2 regions of the Noviherbaspirillum saxi genome follow, and region 2 is predicted to be linked to the other one. Evidence: riboswitches for the same ligand, from Rfam matches in the RefSeq annotation. Region 2 holds a riboswitch; the other holds the start of a gene.
The links. Region 2 has a riboswitch for cobalamin ahead of D3871_RS05880 (TonB-dependent receptor domain-containing protein). Riboswitches for the same ligand answer to the same signal wherever they lie in the genome.
Positions count from the first base shown of each region.

Region 1: it holds a riboswitch for cobalamin, as region 2 does, so the genes downstream of both, D3871_RS08185 (CoA-acylating methylmalonate-semialdehyde dehydrogenase) here and D3871_RS05880 (TonB-dependent receptor domain-containing protein) in region 2, are expected to answer to the same signal.

Region 1 covers NZ_QYUO01000001.1:1,735,416-1,739,627, forward strand. The annotation lists gene D3871_RS08175 (3-hydroxyacyl-CoA dehydrogenase NAD-binding domain-containing protein) at 1-1,894, shown strand, start outside; cobalamin riboswitch at 2,042-2,254, shown strand; gene D3871_RS08185 (CoA-acylating methylmalonate-semialdehyde dehydrogenase) at 2,527-4,062, shown strand; gene D3871_RS08190 (acyl-CoA dehydrogenase family protein) at 4,076-4,212, shown strand, end outside.
Region 2 covers NZ_QYUO01000001.1:1,226,658-1,230,869, reverse strand. The annotation lists gene D3871_RS05885 (FecCD family ABC transporter permease) at 1-552, opposite strand, end outside; gene D3871_RS05880 (TonB-dependent receptor domain-containing protein) at 567-2,435, opposite strand; cobalamin riboswitch at 2,581-2,816, opposite strand; gene D3871_RS05875 (histidine phosphatase family protein) at 2,905-3,462, opposite strand; gene D3871_RS05870 (adenosylcobinamide-GDP ribazoletransferase) at 3,464-4,212, opposite strand, start outside.

The DNA of each region.
Region 1 (4,212 bases), 510 kb from region 2:
CATCAAGGAATTCAATTCGCCGAAAGCCTTGGCGGAACCGACTCTGCACACAGTCATCAACGTCGTTGAAAGCTCCACCAAGCCGGTAGTTGCCGCGATTCATAGCGTTTGCATGGGTGGCGGTCTTGAACTCGCTTTGGGCTGCAACTATCGCGTGGTATCGCCGGCTGCCCAAATCGCACTGCCGGAAGTCAAACTCGGCATCCTGCCCGGTGCTGGTGGAACACAGCGCCTGCCGCGTGTACTCGGTCTTGAAATGGCCTTGAACATGATCGTCTCTGGCAATCCCGTGCCATCGGACAAACTTGCGAAGACAGGCCTGTTCAATGAGCTGGTCCAGGGCGACCTGATGGAAGGCGCAATGGCCTTCGCCGACAAGGTTGCCGATGTGCGTCCGCTGCCGAAGGTGCGCGACATTAAGGTCGACTATCCGAATTACGAAGGTTTCCTCCAGTTCTCCCGCAACACCGTGCGCGCAATGGCTGGTCCGTTCCCGGCGCCGTTGAAGTGCGTGGAAGCCGTCGCCGCCTCCGTCACCAAGAAATTCGATGACGGCATGAAGTATGAACGCGAACTGTTCACGGAATTGGTTCAGACAACTGAATCCAAGGCCTTGCGCCATTCCTTCTTTGGCGAGCGCGCGGCCAGCAAGGTGGCTGATGTACCGGAAGACACGGCGACACGCCCCATCAAGTCGGCTGCGGTCGTAGGCGCCGGCACCATGGGCGGCGGTATTGCAATGAACTTCGCGAATGCCGGCATCCCGGTCAAGATTCTCGAAATGAAACCGGAAGCGCTGGAAAAGGGCTTGGCGACGATTCGCAAGAATTATGAAAACACGCTCAAGAAGGGCAAGCTGACCCAGGAAAAATTCGACCAGCGCGTCGGCCTGATCACCGGCACGCTGTCCTATGAAGATATTGGCCAGGCCGATATCGTGGTCGAAGCGGTATTCGAAGAGATCGGCGTCAAGGAACAGGTATTCAAGAAGCTGGACGAAGTGATGAAGCCGGGCGCAATCCTCGCATCGAACACCTCGACACTAGACGTCAATAAGATCGCCAGCTTCACCAAGCGTCCACAGGATGTGATTGGCCTGCACTTCTTCAGCCCGGCCAATGTGATGAAGCTGCTGGAAATCGTGCGCGGCGAAAAAACAGGCAAGGATGTTCTCGCTACATCCCTGCAGCTGTCGAAGAAGATCAAGAAGACCGGCGTTGTTTCCGGCGTCTGCGATGGTTTCATCGGCAACCGCATGATCGAGCAATACAGCCGTCAGGCCGGCTTCCTGCTGGAAGAGGGCGCATCGCCCGAGCAGGTGGACAAGGCGATTGAAAAATTCGGCTTCGCAATGGGTCCGTTCCGTATGGGCGACCTCGCAGGCAACGACATCGGCTGGGCAATTCGCAAACGCCGTTACGTCGAAAAGCCGGAAGTCACTTATTCCAAGACTGCGGACCTGCTGTGCGAAATGGGCCGTTACGGTCAAAAGACCGGAGCAGGCTGGTACGACTACAAGCCGGGCGACCGCAAACCCTATCCGGCGCAAGTCGTAAACGACATGATCGTCAAGCACTCGGCCGATCTCGGCATCGAGCGCCGCAAGATCAGCGACCAGGAAATCGTCGAACGCCTGGTGTATGCACTCGTCAATGAAGCTGCTTACATCCTCGAGGAAGGCATCGCCCAGCGCGCATCCGACGTCGACATGGTATACCTGACCGGCTACGGTTTCCCGCTGTTCCGCGGCGGCCCGATGTTCTACGCCGATACCGTTGGCCTGCAGAACGTTGTGATGGCAATGGAAAAGTATGCGAAAGGCCGTCATGGCCAAGCCTGGAAACCAGCACCGCTGCTGGCAAAACTGGCGGCCGAAGGCAAGACCTTCAACTGACGCGCCAACGTAATACCTCGATTTACCGGAAAGCCCGGGCCCTCAAGGCCCGGGCTTTTTTCTTGAGGATGAAACTGCACTAGCATTGCGCCCTCATTCGGCAAAACATGCGTATTTTGTATTTACGTTTACGTTAACGTAAATTGATGTTATCGTTAATCATCAGGTGCTGCACCGCCGATTCCGGCGTGCAGTTAAACGGGAAAGCGGTGCGTGTCTATGTATGTGACACCATGCCGCTGCTGCCCCCGCAACGGTAAGCAAGTGTGGTCGCGTCTTTCACGCCACTGGTCGATGGACCGGGAAGGCGATGCGGCAAGTCTTGCAAGCCCGGATACCGGCCTGATGATCTATCAGGAATGGTTGCGGAGGGCAGCGATTCGATGAAGGTCACGTATCGCCTGTGCCATGCAGTGCGCAGCGAGAGGGCCTTATTCGATTTTGCTTCCACCTTCATTCCTTGGGTCTCGGTCGTGCACGGAGGGTGCGTTACCGGGGCGCGCAATGTCCTTTCTTGCAGCGCTCAGTTCGCGGGGCCGGTGCACGAGCGCAAGGAAGGCTGGTGTGCCGGTTCCCTTTACATCATCTGGCTGTAGCGATTGCAGCACAGCCCTGATTCGAGGAAACAGACCATGACCAATCCAGCACAGGCCCATGCGGCCGCCTTTCCCTTTGTCCCCACAGTCAAGCTACTGATCAACGGCGAACTTGTCGAGTCATCGGCCAGGGAATGGCGCGATGTCGTCAATCCCGCCACCCAGGAAGTCCTGGCCCGCGTGCCGTTCGCCACGCCGGAGGAAATCCAGGCGGCGGTCGCCAGCGGCAAGCGCGCTTTCCAAACCTGGCGCAAGACCCCGATCGGCGCGCGCGCGCGTATTTTCCTGAAGTATCAGCAACTCATCCGCGAGAACATGAAGCAACTCGCGGCTATTCTGACGGCAGAGCAAGGCAAGACGCTCGCCGATGCGGAAGGCGATATTTTCCGCGGGCTGGAAGTCGTCGAACATGCCGCCAACATCGGCGGCCTGCAAATGGGCGAACTAGCGAACAATGTCGCCAATGGCGTCGATACCTATACCCTGCTGCAGCCGCTGGGCGTATGCGCCGGCATTACACCTTTTAACTTCCCTGCGATGATTCCGCTATGGATGTTCCCGATGGCGATCGCATGCGGCAATACGTTCGTGCTGAAGCCTTCGGAACAGGATCCGTTGGTAACGATGCGGCTCGCTGAACTGGCGCTGGAAGCAGGCATTCCGCCCGGCGTGCTGAACGTGGTGCATGGCGGCGAAGACGTGGTCAATGCGATCTGCGACCACCCGGATATCAAGGCTGTGTCGTTCGTCGGTTCCACCCGTGTCGGCACGCATGTGTACCAGCGCGCCTCATTGGCCGGCAAGCGCGTGCAGTGCATGATGGGCGCGAAAAACCATGCGGTCATCCTGCCGGACGCCAATAAGGAACAAACCATCAATAGCCTGGTCGGTGCGACCTTCGGCGCCGCTGGACAGCGCTGCATGGCCGTATCCGTGGCAGTACTGGTCGGAGACGCCCGGCACTGGATAGCGGATCTGGTGTCAACCGCAAAGACGCTCAAGATCAATGCCGGAGTCGAGCCGGGTACCGACGTGGGGCCGGTGATCTCATGTGCTGCACGCGAACGTGTGCTCGGCCTGATCGAGCGCGGCGTGGCGGAAGGCGCAACGCTGGAGCTCGACGGCCGCCGCCCGCATGTGCCTGGCTATGAACAAGGGAACTTCGTCGGTCCGACGATCTTCTCCGGCGTCAAACCCGGCATGAGCATCTACGATCAGGAGATCTTCGGCCCGGTACTTTGCCTTGCCTCGGCGGCCACGCTTGACGAAGCGATCGACCTGATCAACGCCAATCCGAACGGCAACGGCACGGCGATCTTCACGCAGTCCGGCGCGGCCGCGCGCAAGTTCCAGGAAGAGATCGACGTCGGCCAGATCGGTATCAACGTGCCGATCCCGGTGCCGGTTCCGCTGTTCTCATTTACCGGTTCGCGTGCGTCGAAGCTGGGCGACCTTGGTCCGTACGGCAAGCAGGTCGTGACCTTCTATACCCAAACCAAGACCGTGACACAGCGCTGGTTCGATGACAACAGCTTGTCGGTCGGCGTCAATACCACCATTGCACTTAAGTGATGCGGGAGCTGCAATGGATTTCGATCTCACGCAAGAGCAACTGGCGTTTCGCCAAACGGCACGGGATTTCGCCACCGGCGAGTTGATCCCGCATGCCGCGCATTGGGATGCTCATGCACTGTTCCCGAAAAGCACACTCGCCAAGGCGGG
Region 2 (4,212 bases):
CGACAACATGAGCGTGACGAGCGCGCTGCAACCGGCAGCCACGATGACGCCGGTCAGCAGCAGCATGGGCGCATTGCTGTCGCCTCCGCTGCCGCGCAGGTCGCGATAGGCAAGAATCAACAAAAGGAAGGCGACCGCGATCGCGCCGGCGAATGCGGCCAGGTCCACCATCCATGCAGCGGCCATGAACAGGATGGCGGCCAGCGCGCCAACCGCCGCACCGCCTGACACCCCGAGCACATAGGGATCGGCAAGCGGATTGCGCAGCAAGGCCTGCATCATGACGCCGGCCAGTGCGAGTGTCGCCCCGGTCACGAAAGCGGACAAGGCACGGCCCAATCGCAATTCAAGCAGGGTTGCCGCGAGTGACGCCGGCCGACCGGCCAGGATGTCGGCCAATGCCCCGAACAGTTCGGGCACTGACAGCGATACAGAACCGATGGCGCAGGCGAACAGTATGGTTGCGGCGCCGGCCGCGGCCAGCGCAGACAAGATCGTCACCGCGCGGCGGCGCTCGCGAAAGGACGGCAGTGAAATAGCGCTGCTATGCACGTTGCTCCCGTTGCTTAACGTATGCCGTAACGGATTCCGACAAAGACGCTGGAACCGACCGTGTTGTAGGTTCTCGCCAGTTCATATTCCTTGTCGAACACATTTTCCCAGCGTCCGAACACCGACCAGCCTGGCGCGAAATCATAGTGCGCGTACAGGTTGACCAAGCCGTAGCCGCCCAGGCGATTGCGGTTGTTGGTATCGTCGAAACGGTGGCCAGAGAACACGACTTCGCTTCCCGTGGTCAGCTTGCCGAGGCCGTATTCCAGCCCAAGGGTGCCATGTTTTTTGGAGCGGCGGGCAAGTTGCCGTCCGGTCGTCTCGTCCTTCGGATCCTGCAGATCGAACGCACCGCGCAGCTTGAAATCACCCAGTGGTACGGCGGCATTGAAACTCAAGCCTGTCAGCAATGCCTTGTTGACGTTGTACGCGCAGCCGAATGGATGGGTCGCTTGCTCGATCGGACAGACGGTGGTATTGACCAGCATGTCGGACAGTCGGTTGCGGTAATACACGGCGCTGTACTGCGACTTGCCGTTATCGTAGTACAAGCCGATCTCGGCATTTCTGCCCTTCTCCGGACGGTTGCTTGCAATGCCGAAACCCGGGAAATACAAGTCGTTGAAGGTCGGCGCGCGGAAGCTGGTCGCGACGCTGGCGCTGGCCCGCAATGCGCCTGTCAGACGGTAGCCGTAGGACAAGTTGCCGGTGGTTTTGGAACCGAACTGCGAATTGTCGTCGTAGCGAATACCTGCGGCAGCCAGGTGAGCGCCACGCTTCAATTGATAGGCGGCGGCCAGCGATTCGGTGGTGCGCGCACCTATCAGCTCCCGGGTGGTGGAGTCGACTTCTTCCCTGCGATGCTCGGCGATCAATTGCAGGATATCGGTGCCGAACACTGTGAAATTATTTTGCCAGCTAACATGCGTCTGGGTGGTATCGAACAAGGTGCGACCGGAGCGCATGTTCGATACGACACGATCCTGCGATTGTGATACCTGCACCTGGCTGGTCCAGTTCGGCAGGATCTGGTTCTTGCTGTAGACGCCATAGGAAGCCAGCTTCGTGCTGCTGCGGTCGTCGAAGGTCGCGCTATTGTCGAACCGGTTCTTGAGATCGCTATGCAGAAAAGTCAGACCGATATCATGGCCTTTCGCAAGCTGCAAACCGAGTTGTCCGCTCACGCTGTCGTTATCGAAGCCGTCGCGATCCGGATTGAAACCGAATGCGCCGGGCTTGGTCGCCGAAAAGCCGTCCGATTCGTCATGCGATGCGCGCAGCGCATAACGGAAGCCTTCATGCGATCCCGACACGCCCGCTTCGAGCTTGTAGGTATTGTGACTGCCGAATCCGGCCGACACGGTCGGTGCAGGAGGCCCATCGCCCTGCTTGGTGAAGATCTGGATCACACCGCCGACCGCATCGGCGCCATACATGGTGCTTGCCGGGCCGTACACGATTTCGACCCTGTCGATCTGCGACAAGGGAATGGATGACCAGGTTGCACCGCCGCTGGTGGAAGAACCTACGCGCACCCCATCGATCAGGACAATATTCTGTTTGTTGTCTGTCCCGCGCAGAAAAACCGAAGAAGACGCACCAGGGCCTCCATTGCGCACGACTTCGAGGCCGCGCTGGCGTTGCAGCAAATCGACCAGCGACTTGTGACCGGACTTGGCAATGTCGTCCGAGGTAATGATTGCATAGTCGCTGAGTACTTCAGTCGCAATCTTCGGCATCCTCGACACGGTGACGACTACGGATTCAAGTTGTTTTTCTTGAGCAGTTGCGAGCGACGATGCGGAAAACGCGGAGCAAATGGCGAGCGCCATGACCAAGGGCTTGCCTGCTGCCTGAGCGGCCAGGGATACGGATGAAGACATGATGTGATTCCAGTGAATAGCCAATCGCCCGCTTCCCCGCAGGCCGGATTGAAAGAAAGCATTCGAACTGGACGTGTATGTCGAAAGAGGTTGCCGTGCACGATCGATGTGCCGGTCAACCTGCGTTGCGACGGTCCCCGTCCGCATGCTTCCACCTGTTCTGGCCGGTATCCGGGCTGGCAAGATGAACCGGTCGACCTTCCCATGCAGACTGCACAGTGGTACGAGGGACCGTCTGTCAGATAGTCGCCTTGCGGCTTCCGTCATGACGCTTGCTTACCGTTGCGGGGGCAGCACACGTTGTACTCCGAAAAGCATCGTGTTTCCCGTTTAACTGCCTGCATGAATATGCAGGCGGGCACCAAAACCCGGCTATTGTAAAGCTTGCAGTACACGCCGACAACAAGCGTAAGCGCTTGAGGACTAGCCGCAAACAGAATTTCTCGTGCCGGCCAAACCGGAACTTGCCTTACTGACAATCAAGGATAGAGAGTGTCCCGTAACCAATATCATGCATCACAGCAGCGGCATGGCGCGCCACTTCAGCAACAGAACCGTAGTGTGGACATTGGCTAAGCAGGCGCAAGCTTCCCGCATGGCAAACGACGATCGCTGTCTGCACTGATTGCGCACGCAAGCTTTCATGAAAGTCGCGGACGCGCGTCGCCACTTCAAGCACGGTTTCGCCGCCGCCGGGACGGTAATGGACGACATCGGCAGCCCAAGCGTCGACTTCGGCTTGAGAAATGTTTTGCCAGGGGCGCATTTCCCAGGCGCCGAAATCCATCTCTGCGAGACGCGGGTCGACGATCGCATTAGCACTGCCATTTGCGTCGGCGATGGCGACCGCCAATGCGCGACAGCGTTGCAGCGGACTGCAATAGACCGGTAGGCCATGCGGCAGTGCGGGTAATAGCGACGCCAGCACGCGTGCATGTTCAGGCTCCGATACACGGAGATCGGTGCTGCCATAACAGACGCCAGGCTCAACCTCGGGCTTGCCATGACGGATCAGATACAAACGCATTTCAGTGTGCGGCTGCCAGGACGGCAAGGTAGCAGACGACTTCAGCGACCTGCTGGACTGCGCCAAGACAATCACCGGTGTAGCCGCCGAGACGGCGAACGAATTTGCGCGCAAGCCAAAGAGTGACAAGGACTACCGCCGCAAGGGCAGCAAGCAAGGCTTGCAGGTTCAGCCAGCCTAGTGTCAGCAAGACCGCCACCGGTACGGCCGTCGACAGGACCGCAACAAGAAACTCCCCGTGTGTCATGCCTTGCGCCAGAGGCTTTGCCTTGCCCTCGCCTTTGACATAGGCGAGCTTCCATATCAAGGCACTGGCTGCCAGGCGCGACAGTGGATGCCCCAGCAACAGTGCAGCGATAGCCGCCTGTGGAGGCAATTGCGCGAGCGTTGCAGATTTCAGGCCCAGTATCAGCACGATACCGATCGCACCGTAAGCGCCGATGCGCGAATCGGTCATGATCTCCAGCACCCGTTCGCGCGTCATGCCGCCGCCCATCCCGTCGCAGGTATCGGCGAAACCGTCCTCATGAAACGCGCCGGTCAGGTAAATGCCCGCAATCGTCGACAACATGACCGCGACGAGGGGCGGCAGCCACAGGCTCGCCAGTGCATAGACGCTGGCAGTGACCGCACCGACCACGATGCCCACTGCAGGGAAATACCGGCTTGCATGATGCAGCCATTCCGGCTCGAATCCGACCCAGCGCGGAATCGGCAGGCGCGTGAAGAATTGCAGCGCGGTGAAAAACA